Nisaea sediminum: one gene and its partner. The protein of the gene in region 2 interacts with the protein of the main gene of each other region in a pairwise test. Links are inferred from orthologs where the notes say so. Each region holds a gene or a part of one and is shown on either strand. Other genes may lie near its edges.

What was found.
Region 1: the proteins of rlmB (region 2) and IG122_RS03305 interact in binary tests that used the Escherichia coli proteins (3 or more experiments, as listed by UniProt). The link is inferred for Nisaea sediminum from one-to-one orthologs.

Annotation. Positions count from the first base shown.
Region 1 is NZ_JACZCQ010000001.1:694,502-700,265, forward strand. What follows is about bases 2,800-5,759. They hold IG122_RS03305 (NAD(P)H-hydrate dehydratase), read left to right. Parts: upstream 2,800-3,520; coding sequence 3,521-4,999; downstream 5,000-5,759. Other genes in these bases: IG122_RS03290 (aminotransferase), read left to right, coding at 2,800-2,818; IG122_RS03300 (DUF423 domain-containing protein), read right to left, coding at 3,003-3,383; IG122_RS03310 (malonyl-CoA decarboxylase), read left to right, coding at 5,059-5,759. Also shown: IG122_RS03280 (MBL fold metallo-hydrolase), read right to left, coding at 1-283; IG122_RS03285 (pyridoxal phosphate-dependent aminotransferase), read right to left, coding at 306-1,472; more of IG122_RS03290, read left to right, coding at 1,655-2,799; more of IG122_RS03310, read left to right, coding at 5,760-5,764. UniProt on the Escherichia coli protein: Bifunctional enzyme that catalyzes the epimerization of the S- and R-forms of NAD(P)HX and the dehydration of the S-form of NAD(P)HX at the expense of ADP, which is converted to AMP.
Region 2 is NZ_JACZCQ010000010.1:286,860-296,871, forward strand. Bases 7,079-10,011 are described here. They hold rlmB (23S rRNA (guanosine(2251)-2'-O)-methyltransferase RlmB), read right to left. Parts: upstream 8,987-10,011; coding sequence 8,171-8,986; downstream 7,079-8,170. Other genes in these bases: IG122_RS20215 (hypothetical protein), read right to left, coding at 7,079-8,023. Also shown: IG122_RS20195 (heme-binding protein), read left to right, coding at 1-260; IG122_RS20200 (hypothetical protein), read left to right, coding at 245-2,029; IG122_RS20205 (LVIVD repeat-containing protein), read left to right, coding at 2,041-5,817; IG122_RS20210 (c-type cytochrome), read left to right, coding at 5,897-6,544; more of IG122_RS20215, read right to left, coding at 6,551-7,078. UniProt on the Escherichia coli protein: Specifically methylates the ribose of guanosine 2251 in 23S rRNA.

The DNA of each region.
Region 1 (5,764 bases), on a different replicon or contig from region 2:
CAATGGTCAGTGGATCGGTCCGCTTCGAGAAGAATTGGGCATCCAGCATGAAGAAGGGGATGCCGCCGAAATGATCGCCGTGGAAATGGGTGATCAGGATCGTCTGGATCCGGTTGCGGTCGATCCCGAGTGCTTTCATCGCGATCAACGAACTCGCCCCGCAATCGATCAGAAACCGGGTCTTGGGTGTTTCGACATGAAAGCAGGTATTGAAACACCCGCCACTGCCGAACGCGTCGCCGCAGCCGACAAACGTGAGCAAGATGTCGCCAGCTGCGTCCATTCCAGGGTCCCTCAGGCGCAGGTCAGGCGAGGCAGGCTTTGATGCGCTTGATCGCTTCGATGATATTCTCCGTCGAATTCGCGTAGGAGAAGCGCAGATAGCCCTCGCCGTGGCCGCCGAAGCTGGTGCCTGCGATGACGGCGACGCCAGCCTGCTCGAGCAGCTTCTCCTGCAGCGCCTGCGCCTTCATGCCGGTGCCTTCGATGTTCGGGAATGCATAGAAAGCGCCGCCCGGCTCGATGCAACGGAAACCCGGCACCTGGTTCAGTTCGCGGACGATGACCTTGCGCCGCTCGTCGAACGCCTTGAGCATCTCTCCGACCGGGTCCTGCGGGCCGGTGAGGGCCTCAAGGCCGGCATATTGAGCGGCCGCGTTGACGCAGGAGTGAATGTTTACGCAGAGCTTCTCGGCGTGGGGGAAGACGTCCTTCGGCCAGACGCTGTAGCCGAGCCGCCACCCGGTCATGGCATAGGTCTTTGACCAGCCGTCGAGCAGGATCAGACGGTCTGCGATCTCGGGATATTGCAGGAGGCTGACATGCTCGCGGTCGTCGTAGAGCATCTCGCTGTAGATCTCGTCGCTCATGATCGCGACGTCGGGCCAGGCCTGCAGGCCGGCGACCAGTTTGTCGAACTCTTCCCGCGGGACGACGCCGCCGGTCGGGTTGGCCGGGCTGTTGACGATGATCAGCCGGGTCCGGCTGGTGATCCCGGCGAGCACTTCTTCGGCGGAGAATGCGAAGCCGTTCTCTTCGCGCAGCGGGATCGAGACCGCCTTCGCGCCGGAGAATTCGATCGCCGACTTGTAGATCGGGAAGCCGGGATCCGGGAACATGATTTCCGCGCCTTCCTCGCCGAAGATCATCATCGCGAGGAACATGGTGACCTTGCCGCCGGGAACCACCAGCACGCGCCCCGGATCGACCGCGACGCCGTGCCGCCGCTCGAGATTGGCGGCGACCGCTTCCCGCAGGGCCGGGATACCGTTGGCTGGGGTATAGCCGTGATGACCGTCATGCAGCGCCTTGACCGCGGCCTCGACGATATTGTCGGGCGTCCGGAAATCGGGCTGGCCGATGCCGAGATTGATGATGCTCTTGCCCTCAGCCGCGAGCTGGTTGGCGCGCGCCAGCACTGAGAAGGCCGTTTCCGTCCCGAGATGGTTGAGCCGTTCCGCCAGCTTCGTCATATCCCTGTTCCTTCCGAATTTATCGGCGAATTATTGTTTTCTCCGGCGACCTTATAACGGCGAGTCCGGACACTCACAATCTGCCGTTTCGCCGCGTGGAAGCGGGAAACCTTGCCAAGGGCTTGGCCTTGGGCTAATCGCCATCGCTCTCTTTTGCCTGGGCCCTTGCCGGAGTGACCCCGATGAAGCCTGCCAACAGTCTGCTTTCCTCTTACGGAACCACCGTATTCGAGGTCATGTCGCGGTTGGCGATCGAGCACGGATCGATCAACCTGGGGCAGGGTTTTCCGGACGATCTCGGCCCGGATCCGGTGCTGAAGAAGGCCTCCGACTTCCTCTTCGACCGCCCGAACCAGTATCCGCCGATGCTCGGTGTTCCCGAGCTCCGTCAGGCCGTCGCCAAGCATAACAAGCGGTTCTACGGGCTGGATGTGGACTGGCAGACGGAAGTCATGGTCAGCACGGGTGCGACAGAAGGTCTCGCGGCCTGTTTCTTCGGCCTGATCGAGCCCGGCGACGAGGTCGTGCTGATCGAGCCGACCTATGACTGCTATCTGCCGATTATCCGCCGTGCGGGCGGTATTCCGCGCGTCGTCACCCTGCGTCCTCCGGAATGGAAACTCGATGTCGCCGCGTTGAAGGCGGCGTTCAGCGAGAAAACCAAGCTGCTGGTGCTGAACTCGCCGATGAACCCGGCCTCGAAGGTCTTCACCGGGGAAGAGTTGAAAGCGATCGCCGAGACCGTGATCGCGCATGATTGCTACGCGGTCTGTGACGAGGTCTACGAGCACATGGCCTTTGACGGCCGCCGCCACCATCCGCTGATGGCGCTTCCGGGCATGCGCGAGCGTACCGTGCGGATTGGCTCGGCCGGCAAGACCTTCTCGCTGACGGGCTGGAAGGTCGGCTACCTGACCGCGCCGGCGGAACTGTTGCAGCCGATAGCCAAGGCGCATCAGTTCCTCGTCTTCACCACCGCGCCTAACCTGCAGCGCGCTGTCGCCTTCGGGCTCGAACAGGATGACAGTTATTTTAACGGGTTGCGCGACTCCATGCAGGCGAAGAGGGACCGGCTCGCGGAAGGCCTCAGCAAGATCAGCGGCATCGACTGCGTTGAATGCGAAGGCACTTACTTCCAGTTCGTCGACATTTCTGGGCTCGGCTTCGACGGCGACGATGTCGCCTTCTGCCGCCACATCACCACCGAGGCGGGGGTGACGGCCGTGCCGGTCAGCGCCTTCTTCCACGGTGAAGCGCCGAAGAACTTCATTCGTTTCTGTTTCGCCAAGAAGGACGTCATTCTGGACGACGCGGTCGCACGGCTCGCGGCCCATTTCGGCGGCTAGAAAATAGAGGTCAAATCGCTCGGTAAATCGGTTGACGGGCCAACCGTGTTACAGTAGGTAATCGGCCCTCGCGGTGACGCGAGCGAACATGTGGCGGGTGTAGCTCAGCTGGTTAGAGCGCCAGATTGTGGATCTGGAGGTCGTGGGTTCAAGACCCATCACTCGCCCCATTTTCTCCTCAGGATCATTTTCCGACAGAACGCGCGCCGGCAATGCCGAGGGCGAGCCATCCGGCCATGAAGCAGGCGCCTCCGAACGGTGCGAGCGCAGTCGTCGTTGCGCCGCCGCTGAAGGCGCTTGCATAGAGCGATCCGGAAAAGAACGCGGTTCCGGCAATGAAAAGCACAGCGGCGCCGAGCGGCAGCCGTGCTGGTGCACACCCGGCGAGCAGCAGTGACGCCGCCAGACCCGCGAGATGGACCAGGTGATAGAGCAGGGCGGCCTCGAAGCGGTCATGGGCGACCTGATCGAAACCCGCTGCATGCGCCCCGTAGGCCCCGAGCGCTACCGCCGAAAGACCGAGCAGGCCGAGGGTGAGCCAGAGAAATCTTGTCAGAATAAACATCTACAGGTCCGGTGCCGGTCGCGGTTGAGGCGGATAAGCGCATTCCAAGGGGCGAACTCTCGACATATCCTTCGGTGATGACAAGAGTTTGCGGCTGCGGCGAATTGCCGGGCCGGGACTGGATGGGGAGAGCTGACGTGGACGAGCTGGCGCTGCTCACCGTCTCTGAAATGGCAGAGGCGGACCGGGGAACGATCGAGGGCGGGGTACCCGGCATCGATCTGATGGAGGCGGCCGGCAAGTCCGTTGCGGATGCAATCATGGCCCGGTTTTCGCCCCGGCGGACTCTGGTCGCCTGCGGCCCGGGAAATAACGGCGGCGACGGTTTCGTCGTCGCGCGATTGCTGCGCGCGGCGGGCTGGGAGGTCGATCTCGCTCAGCTCGGTCGGCCGGCGGACCTCAAGGGCGACGCCGCCCAGGCGGGCGCCGCCTGGGACGGCGCCGTGGCGGATCTCGAAATCTCTCTTCTCGAAAAAGCCGAACTGCTTGTGGACGCTCTTTTCGGCGCCGGACTTGCGCGCGATATCGAAGGTGTCGCCCTGCGCTTTTTGACAGCAGCGAGGGACCGCGTCGCTGCCGGAAAGCTTGCGTCTGTCGCCGTCGACATGCCGAGCGGCGTAGACGGCGATACCGGCGCGGTCAGAGGCATCGCCGTGCCCGCCGCCCTGACGGTGACGTTTTTCCGAAAGAAGCCGGGCCATCTTCTTCAGCCGGGCCGGTCGCTCTCGAGGGAGCTTCTGGTGACCGATATCGGGATCGCGCCGCAGGTGCTGACGGCGATCGCGCCGAAATGCGTCGAGAACGCCCCGTCACTCTGGCAGGGCCGGTTCCCGATGCCAGATGCCGACAGCCACAAATACACCCGCGGCCATGCCGTCGTCAGCGGCGGGCCGATGACCGGGGCAGGGCGCCTCGCGGCGCGCGCGGCCCGAAGGGTTGGAGCGGGGCTGCTGAGTGTCGTCGCCGAGCCGGAGCAGTGCGGTCTTTTCGCCGCGGATGCCCCCGGTGCCATTGTGCTGTCTGCCGAGGGGCTGCCGGAATTCGAGGCGATGCTCTCTGACCCACGGAAGAATGCCGTTTTGGTCGGACCCGGGCATGGCGTGACAGGACGGACGCGGGCGTTTTCCGCCGCCGCGCTGAGAGCGGGAAAGGCGGTCGTCCTCGACGCCGACGCTTTGACTGTCTGGTCGGAGAACGCGGCAGGGCTGGCCCTTCTGATCAAGGGGCCGGTCGTGCTGACGCCGCATGAAGGTGAATTCCGGCGTCTCTTCCCGGCGCTGGAAGGCAGCAAGCTCGAAAGAGCAAGGGCTGCGGCGCTGCATACGGGTGCCGTGCTCGTGCTCAAGGGACCGGATACGGTGATCGCTGCTCCCGACGGGCGGGGCGCGATCAACGGAAACGCGCCGCCCTGGCTTGCGACGGGAGGCACGGGCGACGTTCTTGCCGGCACGATTCTCGGATTGCTGGCCCAGGGCATGCCACCGTTCGAGGCGGCTGCTGCGGCGGTCTGGATCAACGGTGCCGCAGCGGAGCGTTTCGGGCCCGGCCTGATCGCTGAGGATCTGCCGGAAAAGTTCCCCTCGATCCTGGCTTCACTCCTTTCTGCGACGAGATGACACCAAGGAGTCATCAAGAGATCATTGAAGGCATTGCAGAGCTGGGCCATCTTTAAGTCATGCCAAACGATCAACCGACCAGCTTTATCGACCGGACCCTCTCCAACCTGCGCCAGGCGTGGTCGGGATTGTCTGATTCTACCCGTTACATGATCACCGGGCTGCCGCGCCCGGAACTCCCCGAGGAGGATCTTGAGCGCGTCCACCAGCAGATGGAGGATTGCCTTACGGTCCGTTCGGACGAGGTTTCCGCGCGGGCGCGCGCCGCGGGTCTCGGACGGACCTATCTCGCCCTCGATCCCACGGGACAACTCCGTTTCCTGAAGCTTCTGGCAGAGAATTACAGTGTCGACCGCGAGGCGGTCGACCAGGCGATGGACGCGGTCCGCTCGGCAAAGGACGATGATGCGCGCCGAAAGGCCGAAGCGAAGCTCCGCCGGACGCTGGAACCGCGCTGGCGCCGCCTGTTGAAGCGCTTCACCACGCTTCCGGAAGGCGTGAAGTTCCTCGTCGATATGCGCGTCGTCATGCTGGAACATGCGCGCAGCGAGCCCGCGATCAGGGCGCTTTCGGACGATCTTCAGGACATGCTCTCGGCCTGGTTCGATGTCGGGCTGCTCGAGCTGAAGCAGATCACGTGGGAAAGCCCGGCGGCGATCCTTGAAAAGCTGATCGCCTACGAGGCCGTGCACGAGATCCGCTCCTGGGACGACCTGAAGAACCGCTTGGATTCCGACCGGCGGTGTTTCGCCTATTTCCACCCGG
Region 2 (10,012 bases):
CGGGCAGCGTGCCGATCTACCGCGGCAGCACGCTCGTCGGCGGCGTCGGCGTCTCCGGCGACGGCGTCGACCAGGACGACATGATCTCGTTCCTCGGACTGCACAATGCGGGGATCGAACTCGGGACGGGCATCGGTAATGCGCCGACCGGGATCCGCGCGGACAATCTGGTGCCGCAGGGAACGCGCCTTCGCTATGTCTCCTGTCCGTTCGCGCCGTTCCTCGATTCCGGAGAGCAGACGCCATGCAACGGCAAATGACCGGCATGCTCCGCGTCTTGCTTGCCGGCGGCTTGCTGGCGGCGGTTGGCGGCTATACGGCCGATCTTTCGGCACAGGGGATCGAGCGCCAGCGGCCGGGCGGGACGCCGCCCTCCGAAGTCGAACAGCGCGCGCCGCTCTCTTCCGCCATCAAGCAGCGTGTCGCCCCCCCGGGCCGGAAGGATCCCTCCAACATCGCGCCGATCCCCGATCGCTGGCGGCTGATCGAAGCGGTCGGCGTCACGGAATCGATCGCAGATCCCTACAACCGGAATCCGATCAAGGGCGATCGTCCTCTGTTCGGCACCAAGGACTGGTTCGTCAATATCGCCGCGATCTCCGACACGGTTGCCGAACCGCGGAGCGTGCCGACGCCGATCGGCGTGCAATCGTCCGACAATGCCGGGAACTACGATCTCTTCGGTGAGGCGGGCCAGTTCGTCTTCAACCAGAATTTCATCGTCAGCGCGTCGCTCATCAAGGGCGACACGGCCTACAAGCCGCCGGATCTGGAATTCCGCCTGACGCCGGTCATCAACTACAATTACGCGGACGTGCAGGAGCGCCGGGTGCTCTATGCCGATCCGCGGCAGGGGACCGAGCGCACCGACACTCATTTCGCGCTGCAGGAAGCCTTCGTCGACTATCACATCCGGAACGTCTCGGACCGCTACGACTTCGACTCCATCCGCGTCGGCATCCAGCCTTTCTCAAGCGACTTCCGCGGCTTCCTGTTCCAGGACAACCAGCTCGGCGTCCGGCTCTTCGGTGACCGGGACAATAATATCTATCAGTACAATCTCGCCTGGTTCCGGCGGCTGGAAAAGGACACCAACAGCGGTCTCAACGATGTCGACCGCAAGCTGCGCGAGGACGATGTCTTTATCGCCAATCTCTACTGGCAGGATTTCCCGGCGCTCGGCTACCAGAGTCAGATCACCGGCATCTACAACCGGAATCGCGAAGGCGACGACTTCTTCTTCGACAACAACAATTTCATCCAGCGCCCGACCTCCTTCGGGGCCGAGCGCGGGCGGAACTACGATGTCGGCTATGTCGGCTATAACGGTGACGGGCATTTCGGCCGCCTGAACCTGACGACCTCGGTCTATTACGCCTTCGGCTCCAACCGGAACAGCCAGTTCACCAACGAGGCGACCGACATCAGCGCTTTCTTCGCGGCGGCCGAACCCTCGATCGATTTCGACTGGGTCCGGCTGCGCGGCTCGCTGGTCTATGCCTCGGGCGACGACGATCCGTTCGACGGCACGCAGAGAGGCTTCGATGCCATCTTCGAGAACCCGCAGATCGCCGGCTCCGACACCAATTACTGGATCCGGCAGGGCATTCCCCTGATCGGCGGTGGCGGCGTCGTGCTTTCCAATCGCAACGCCATGCTTCCCTCGCTGCGCGGCTCGAAGGAACACGGCCAGTCGAATTTCGACAATCCGGGCTTCCGCCTGGTCGGTGCCGGTGCGGATTTCGACATCCTTCCGGAGCTCCGGCTCTCGACGAACCTCAATTACATGCAGTTCGACGACACCGCCGTGCTCGAGGTGGCGCGCAACCAGCAGGACATCTCGCGCGATATCGGCTGGGACCTGTCCGCCGCACTGATCTACAGACCCTTCTTCTCCCAGAACATTGTGATGCGGCTTTCCGCCGCCGCGTTGTTTGCGGGCGACGGGATGAAGGATCTCTACGGCGAGCAGAACCGGGACGACGACGTCTATTACACGGTTCTCGCGAACCTGATCTTGACCTACTGACGGGAGCGGTCATGCGGCGCGGCACCCCATTCACCCTGGCCTTGCTTTTCACGTTCCTTGCGCTTGCGCCGGACGCGGGGATGGCGGCCACGGGGGAGAAGCCGCGCGATATCCACTACACGCAAACACCACCTGCGCCGAAATGGCAGCCGCAGCAGGCGATCGACGCGAAGAGTGCCGGTTGCATGAGCTGCCATACCGAAACGGACGAGCCGAGCATGCACCGCAGCGGCGGCGTGCCGCTCGGCTGCACGGATTGCCATGGCGGCGATGCGACGGTGAAGAAGCCGGACGAGGGCGCGCCCTCGCAAACGGCTTACCGTTCCGCGCTCGACAAGGCACATGTCCAGCCTCTCTATCCGGAGAGCTGGCAGTATCCGGCCAGCGCCAATCCGGAGCGGTCCTATACGCTGCTGAACCGGGAGAGCCCGGAATTCATCCGTTTCGTCAATCCGAGCGACTACCGGGTCGTGGACGAGTCCTGCGGCGCCTGCCATGCGCGGGAGATCCGTGCCGCCAGGAACAGCCTGATGGCGACCGGTGCCATGCTCTGGGGCGGGGCCGCCTATAACAACGGCATTCTGCCCTACAAGAACTACCTGCTCGGCGAGGCCTATACGCGCGATGGCCAGCCGGCGGCGCTGACCAATCCGGTGCCGCCGACCGACGGGATGAAGGCCGCCGGCGTGCTGGAAAAGCTGGTGCCGATGCCGGCCTGGGAGGTGATCCCGCCGGGCGACATCTTCCGGGTCTTCGAACGCGGCGGACGGAATATAGTCAACCTGTTCCCGGAAATCGGCCTGCCGAACGCGCTCGGTCAACTGCAGCGCCTGGAAGAGCCCGGCCGCCCGGATCTCAAACAGTCGAACCGAGGTCCCGGTACCGGTCTGCGCATCTCGGTGCCGGTGATCAACATCCACAAGACCCGCCTCAACGATCCTTTCACCTGGTTCCTCGGCACCAACGACCAGCCGGGCGATTTCCGCTCCTCCGGCTGCGCCTCCTGCCACGTGGTCTATGCGAACGACCGCGACCCGCGCCATTCCGGGCCCTATTCGGCGCTGGGGCATATGGGGGTGACGGACAGCAAGGACCCGACGATCCCGCGCAACGAGCCGGGTCACCCGCTGCGCCACGAGTTCACCAGCGCGATCCCGACCAGCCAGTGCATGGTCTGCCACATGCATCAGCCGAACGTCTTCGTGAACTCCTTCCTCGGCTACACCATGTGGGACTACGAGTCCGACGCGCCGCACATGTGGCCGAAGGAGCAGAAATATCCGAGCAACGCGGAGATGCACGCGATCCTCGAGCGCAACCCGGAGGAGGCGGCGATCCGCGGTCTCTGGGGCGACCGGGCCTTCCTCGCCAAGGTCTCGGAGATGAACCCGAAACTGAACAACACCCAGTTCGCCGACTATCATGGTCACGGCTGGAACTTCCGCGCGATCTTCAAGAAGGACGAAGCCGGCAATCTGCTCGACAAGGACGGCAACGTGGTCTCGCCGGACGATCCGGACAAATTCAAGAAGGCCGTGCACATGTCCTCGATCCATCTCGATGTCGGCATGCATTGCGTCGACTGCCACTTCGAGCAGGACGCGCACGGCAATGGACATCTTTATGGCGAGGTCGCCAACGCCATCGAGATCACTTGCCAGGACTGCCACGGCACGGCGGACGAATATCCGACCCTGTTGACCTCTGGGCCGGCGGCGCCCGAGGGCGGCACGGACATCTCGCTGACCCGCAATTCCGACGGCACGCGCCGCTTCGAATGGCGCGGCAAGACGCTGGTTCAGCGCTCGGCTCTCTGGCCGGGGCTGGAATGGGAAGTCAGCCTGGTGAAGAATACGGTCGACCCCGCGAGTGCCGACTACAATGCCAAGGCCGCCCGAGCGAAGCTGATGAAGGGCGATCCGGACGACATGTCCTGGGGCCCTGGCGTGCCGAAGGAGGCGCGGGCGCACAAGGACGACGAGATGGAGTGCTTCACCTGCCATCTCTCCTGGACCACGAGCTGCGCCGGCTGCCACCTGCCGATCCAGGCCAACTGGAAGACCGAACGTCATCACTACGAAGGCGGCGAGACCCGCAACTACGCGACCTACAATCCGCAGGTCGTGCGCGACCAGATGTTCCAGCTCGGGCGGCACTCGACGGCGAAAGGCAATACCATCGCTCCGGTGCGTTCCTCCTCGGCACTGATCCTCTCCTCGACCAACATCAACCGCGAGCGGATCTACATCCAGCAGCCGCCGATCGCGGCCTCCGGCTATTCGAGCCAGGCCTTCGCGCCGCATTTCCCGCACACGGTGCGCAAGGAGGAGACCAAGACCTGCTCCGATTGCCATCTCTCGGAGAAGAACGACAACAACGCCCGCATGGCTCAGCTTCTGCTGCTCGGCACCAACTTCGTGAATTTCGTCGGCTATAACGCCTGGGTCGGCGGCGATGGCGGGGTCGAGGCGGTGCGGGTCACCGAATGGGACGAGCCGCAGGCGGTGATCGGCTCCTACCTGCAGCGCTACGCCTATCCGGACTGGTATGAGGATCACCAGCAGGCGGGGCGTGAGCTCAAAGAGAGCTACGCGCATGACGGGCCGGGCGCTGCCAACTGCCTGCAGCTCCGGGGCGAGTATCTCTATACCGCCGAGGGGCCGGGCGGATTCCACGTCTATGACGTCGCCTCGATCGCCAACAAGGGCTTCAGCCAGCGCATCATCACCGCGCCGTTTTCGGAGCTCGGCCACGACACCCAGGTGGAAACGGCGAACGCAACCTGCATGGCGCTGCCGAGCACCCAGCCGATCCAGCCCCTGCGCAACCAGGGTGAGTTGATGCGGGTGGCGAACCAGGAACAGCCGTTCCACCCGATCTATAATTACGCGCTGGTCACGGATTCCGAGGAAGGTCTCATCCTCGTCGACATCAACACCATGGCCGATGGCGAGCCGCGCAACAATTTCCTCGACCGGGCGGTGACCTGGAACGGTGACGGCGTGCTCGACGGCGCCCGCCACATCACCGTCGCCGGGCATTTCGTCTATGTGACCACGCCGAAGAGCCTGGTCGTGCTCGATCTCGACGATCCGCTGGCACCGAAGCTTGTGAAGCAGATTCCGATGGACGATCCGCGCGCGACCGCGGTGCAGTTCCGCTACCTCTTCGTCAGTGACGCCGAGGGCGTGAAGGTCTTCGACGTCACCGACCCACGCGGGATCCGCAAGGTTCCGGGGGCGATCGTGCCGCTCGCGGATGCGCGGCGTATCTATGTCGCGCGGACCTATGCCTACGTGGCGAACGGTCGCGACGGGCTGGCAATCCTCAATGTGAAAAACCCGGCGATGCCGGTCCTGCACCAGATGTTCAACGCAGACGGCGCGATCTCGGACGCCCGGGATGTCATCGTCGGCTCCACCAATGCGTCGCTCTTCGCCTATGTCGCGGACGGCGTGAACGGTCTGAAGGTGATCCAGCTGACCGCGCCGGACACGCAACCGCGCTTCTACGGCTTTAGCCCGGAGCCGAAACCGGAGCTGATTGCCTGGAAGAAGACGTCCTATCCCGCCCTGGCGCTCTCCAAGGGGCTAGATCGGGACCGGGGCGTGGACGAAACCGGGGGACAGATCGCGATCTTCGGGCGTCTCGGTTCGCGTCCGTTCACGCTGGAAGAGATGCGGCATTTCTATCTGAACGATTCCGGCGCGCCCTACTTCGTCAGTGACGAGATCCGGCAAGAGGATTTCGTCGCCGTCGGCGACGGGCGGCAGGCAAAGGCCAATTGACCCGCGTCTTGGCCGGATCTGCCGCGATGGCGTATGATCCGGAACATGTCAGACATCTCACCCATTCCGGAGACGGGCGATGAGCCGGACCGGCGATGAACGGCGATCCCGCAGACTGGCGCGCATGCGGGCTCGTGCGCTCGGTGGAGAACGCCGGAGCGACCGGCTGTTGCGGGAAATTGTCGACGAGGCCGAGGAGGAGATCGAATCGGCCGAACGCGGGCTCGTGGGGAGCATCTCCCGCAAACTCGGCGCGAAAGGCCGGTTTCTTGCGATCGCCACCCTGATCGGTGCGACGATCACGGTGGCCTCGATCTATTACGAGCGACGTGTCATCGAAACCGCGGTCCGGGCCGATTGGCAGGATCCGGTCCTGGTCTCGGAAGGCCGTGCGCTCTACCGGGACAATTGTGCATTCTGCCATGGCGATGCCCTCGAGGGGCAATCCGGTTGGGATGGCGACTATCCGCGTGGCCACAGGCCCGGGCTCCCACTGGACGGCACGGCGCCGATCTGGCGGCTGAGCGACGACGATATTTTCGACGTTATCAAGTATGGCGGCCAGCCGTTCTCGCCGCGCAGCTACAAGAACGATATGCCCGGATTTGAAATGCAGATACCGGATGCCGGGATCTGGGCCCTCGTCGCCTTCATCAAGAGCCGCTGGTCGGAGGAAACGCGGCAACAGCAGGAGGAAGAAGTAGCGCAGCGGCGCCCGGCCGGATAAAGCGGGTCAGGCGAGGCCGGCGGCCTTGAGACGCTGTTCGAGGTTCTTGAGCATCGCTTTCTTTTTCTGCGCGTCGCTGCTGTCCGCGAGATAACTTTCCAGAAAATCCGGCTTCTTCATGAAATCGTGCGCCGCCTTGCGGGCGATCTTCACATTGCCGGAGCCGACAACGGTCCCCTCGGCCAGCAGATCGATCACCTTGAGCGCCTTCGCCGCGGTCGTGGCGGAGCGGGCTTCGAGCTTCTTGTAAAAGTCGGATTGCTCAAGGATCGAGGCCTGCAGTTCCTCGACGATGTTACAGATCCGGTCCTCGATGCGCGGCGGGAATTTGTTCGCCCTGGCTTGCTTGAACACCTTGGCGAGGAGCGCGAGCTTGTCCTCGAGCCCGCCTTCGCTGTTCCGGACCGCGCGCTCGAAGTCCGGCTGGCCCATGACAGAGGTCACGTATCTCGAGAGATAATCCAACCCTTTCTCGCTGATCGCACCTTTGCGCAATTGCAGGGCCATCAGGATTTTGTCCGGGACTTCGATCCGTCCGCCGACGACGAGGTCGATGGTCTCGTCGCTCAACAGGGAGGCTTCACGTTTCTCGAGCGCCGAGCGGCATTCGTCCCCTCCGAGGAACCCGTTCGGTGTATTCATCTTGTTGTAGATGCTCCGCACCTGCTCGAGCTCGGCGCCGAGATTCCCGTTCGTCAGCTTGCCGCTCGATTCCAGCGCCCGGACCAGAAGCCGCAGGATGACGTCACGGGTCTCGGGGATGTAGCCGGACTTCGCCAGCGTGTAGAACTTCTTTGCGTTCGCCGGCTTGTCCGGCGCCTGGAACGGTTCGATCTCGCCGCGATGAAGCGCCATCAGACGTTCGACCTCTTCGCCGGTCGAGCGCATTTCGCCGAAGATGTTCTTCGCAGCATCCGGCGCGCGCAGGATCTCGGCGATGAAGGGGTCGAAATGCCCGAATGCCTCGATCCCGGTGATGGTGTGGCCGAGGTCGTACAGCGTTTCGAATTTCTTCACCCAATCATTCACGCCGTTCAATGTTTCCGTCAGCACGGCGCGAACCCTGAAAGCATGCTCCGCCGGCTTCTCGCCGCTACGGGCGGTCATCAGGTCCGGGAGGTTTCCCTTGTCCAGTTTTGCCGGCGGTTCCTTCTCCAGTTTCTGGAGGCAATCCTTGTGCAGACTGTCGGTCAATTCATAGAGTCGGCGGACCCGTTCGCTAACGGGCATCTGGGTCCCCTTCACCTGCGCGATGGCGGTCTTCTGCACCGCCTGCATCAGGGTCTGGCCGGCATCGCTGAAGGCGCGCTGGTGGCGCGTTGAATGCAGCAGCTCGGTCGGGGTCAGGCGGACGGACTGAAGGTAGCGGCCCGCAGCGCGGCCGATGGCATCGCGGGATTTACGCGAATAGAAGTCCGGCACATCCTCGCAGATCGCGTCCTTGAAGCTTTGTGCCTCGGCTTTTTGCTGATCTGTCATAATTTTTATAGGTGTTACCTGAAAGAAACTTGCCGATTGCTAGGGAATTCGCGTGGTTTACCTTCGAATTAGACCACGAATAACCCGCGTGTTCTATAATACGCAACCCAATATGCGTGTGACATAAGCCACGCGGTCGTCGGGATGTTACCCTTGCTTCTGCCGGGCCGCTTCATAAAGCGTGGCGGCGGTTGCCGCGGAAACATTGAGGGTCGCGACCGGGCCCGCTGTCGGCAGCCGCACCAGCAAGTCGCAATGTTCCCGCGTCAGACGCCTGAGGCCGCTGCCTTCCGCACCCATGACGATCGCGATCCGTCCCTTGAGGTCGACTTCGTCGATCCGTTTTTCTGCGTCCCCGTCGAGCCCGACGCACCAGAAACCGCCCTCCTGAAGCATCTCCATCGAGCGGCTGAGATTGGTGACGTAGACCAGATCGATCGCATCGAGGGCGCCGGACGCGGATTTCGCCAGCACCCCGGTCGTCGGTGCCGCATTCCTGTCGGTGGCGATGACGGCCCGGGCGCCGAAGGCCGCCGCCGAGCGCAGGACCGCCCCGACATTGTGCGGATCGGTGACCTGATCGAGCAGAACGAGAAGGCATTGTTCGTCCGCATTCTTTACAACATCTTCGATCGCGACCTCCGGAAGTGGCCTGACCTCGGCAATGATGCCCTGGTGAACGGCTCCTTCGCCCGCGAGGGCGTCGAGTGTGTCCTTGTCCCTGATCAGCGGCTGCGGAAGTGTCTCGCGCCGCTGTTCGGGAAGAGCGGCGAGGCGTGCCGCGAGGTCCGCCTCGCTCCGCATTGTACAGAGCAGGGCCTTGATGTGCCGTTTATCGTTCGCAAGCGCCATCGAGACCGCGTGCCAGCCCCAGAGCAGGTCCTTGCCCGAGGCCGCGGGGCCTGATTGCGGTTTGCCGCGAGCGCGCCCTTGCGAAGGTTTGCGGGATCGGAATTTGCTCATGAGGCCCACCTGGTCGTAAGATCGCTCCGGCCCGTCGCGGGCAGAGCGCCGTTTCGCGGAATGAATGCCGCGTGACCGCTTTTGCCATGTTTTTTGACGTTGACAAACAGAGACTATTTCTCATATTTCGCACTCCCTTCAAACGCGGGGACCGAAACAGTCACGAAAGTGGCCGACGGAATTCGCGTTCGGGAATCGGGTGGGGTGCCCGAGCGGCTAAAGGGGACGGGCTGTAAACCCGTTGGCTATGCCTACGTTGGTTCGAATCCAACCCCCACCACCATTCCACTTGCCGTGCTGGCGTTCGGCCGGAAAGTGGGAGACAAGAGTATAGTGCTTGGCCGGTGTTCGGGACGGAAGTCGCGGGCACCGCCGCGGTGTGCGGTAGGCTGGGCGGGTGTAGCTCAATGGTAGAGCAGCAGCCTTCCAAGCTGAATACGTGGGTTCGATTCCCATCACCCGCTCCACCGCACCCCGCCGCGGCAGGCTGAGCAGAGGGATCAATTCGGGTCATGCACGGTGCGGAGCGCCAGCGTGGCCGTCAAATCAAGCAGGAACACGTGCGCGATGGCGAAGGAAAAGTTTCAGCGGAATAAGCCGCACTGCAACATTGGCACGATCGGCCACGTCGACCACGGCAAGACGTCGCTGACGGCCGCGATCACGAAGGTGCTGGCTGAGACGGGTGGTGCGTCTTTTACGGCGTACGACCAGATCGACAAGGCGCCTGAAGAGCGTGCACGCGGGATCACGATTTCGACGGCGCACGTCGAGTACGAGACGGCGAACCGTCACTATGCGCATGTCGACTGCCCTGGTCACGCTGACTACGTGAAGAACATGATCACGGGTGCGGCTCAGATGGACGGCGCGATCCTGGTCGTGTCCGCTGCCGACGGCCCGATGCCGCAGACCCGCGAGCACATCCTCCTGGCGCGCCAGGTCGGCGTTCCGGCTCTGGTGGTGTTCCTGAACAAGGTCGACCAGGTGGATGACGAAGAGCTTCTTGAGCTGGTCGAGCTCGAA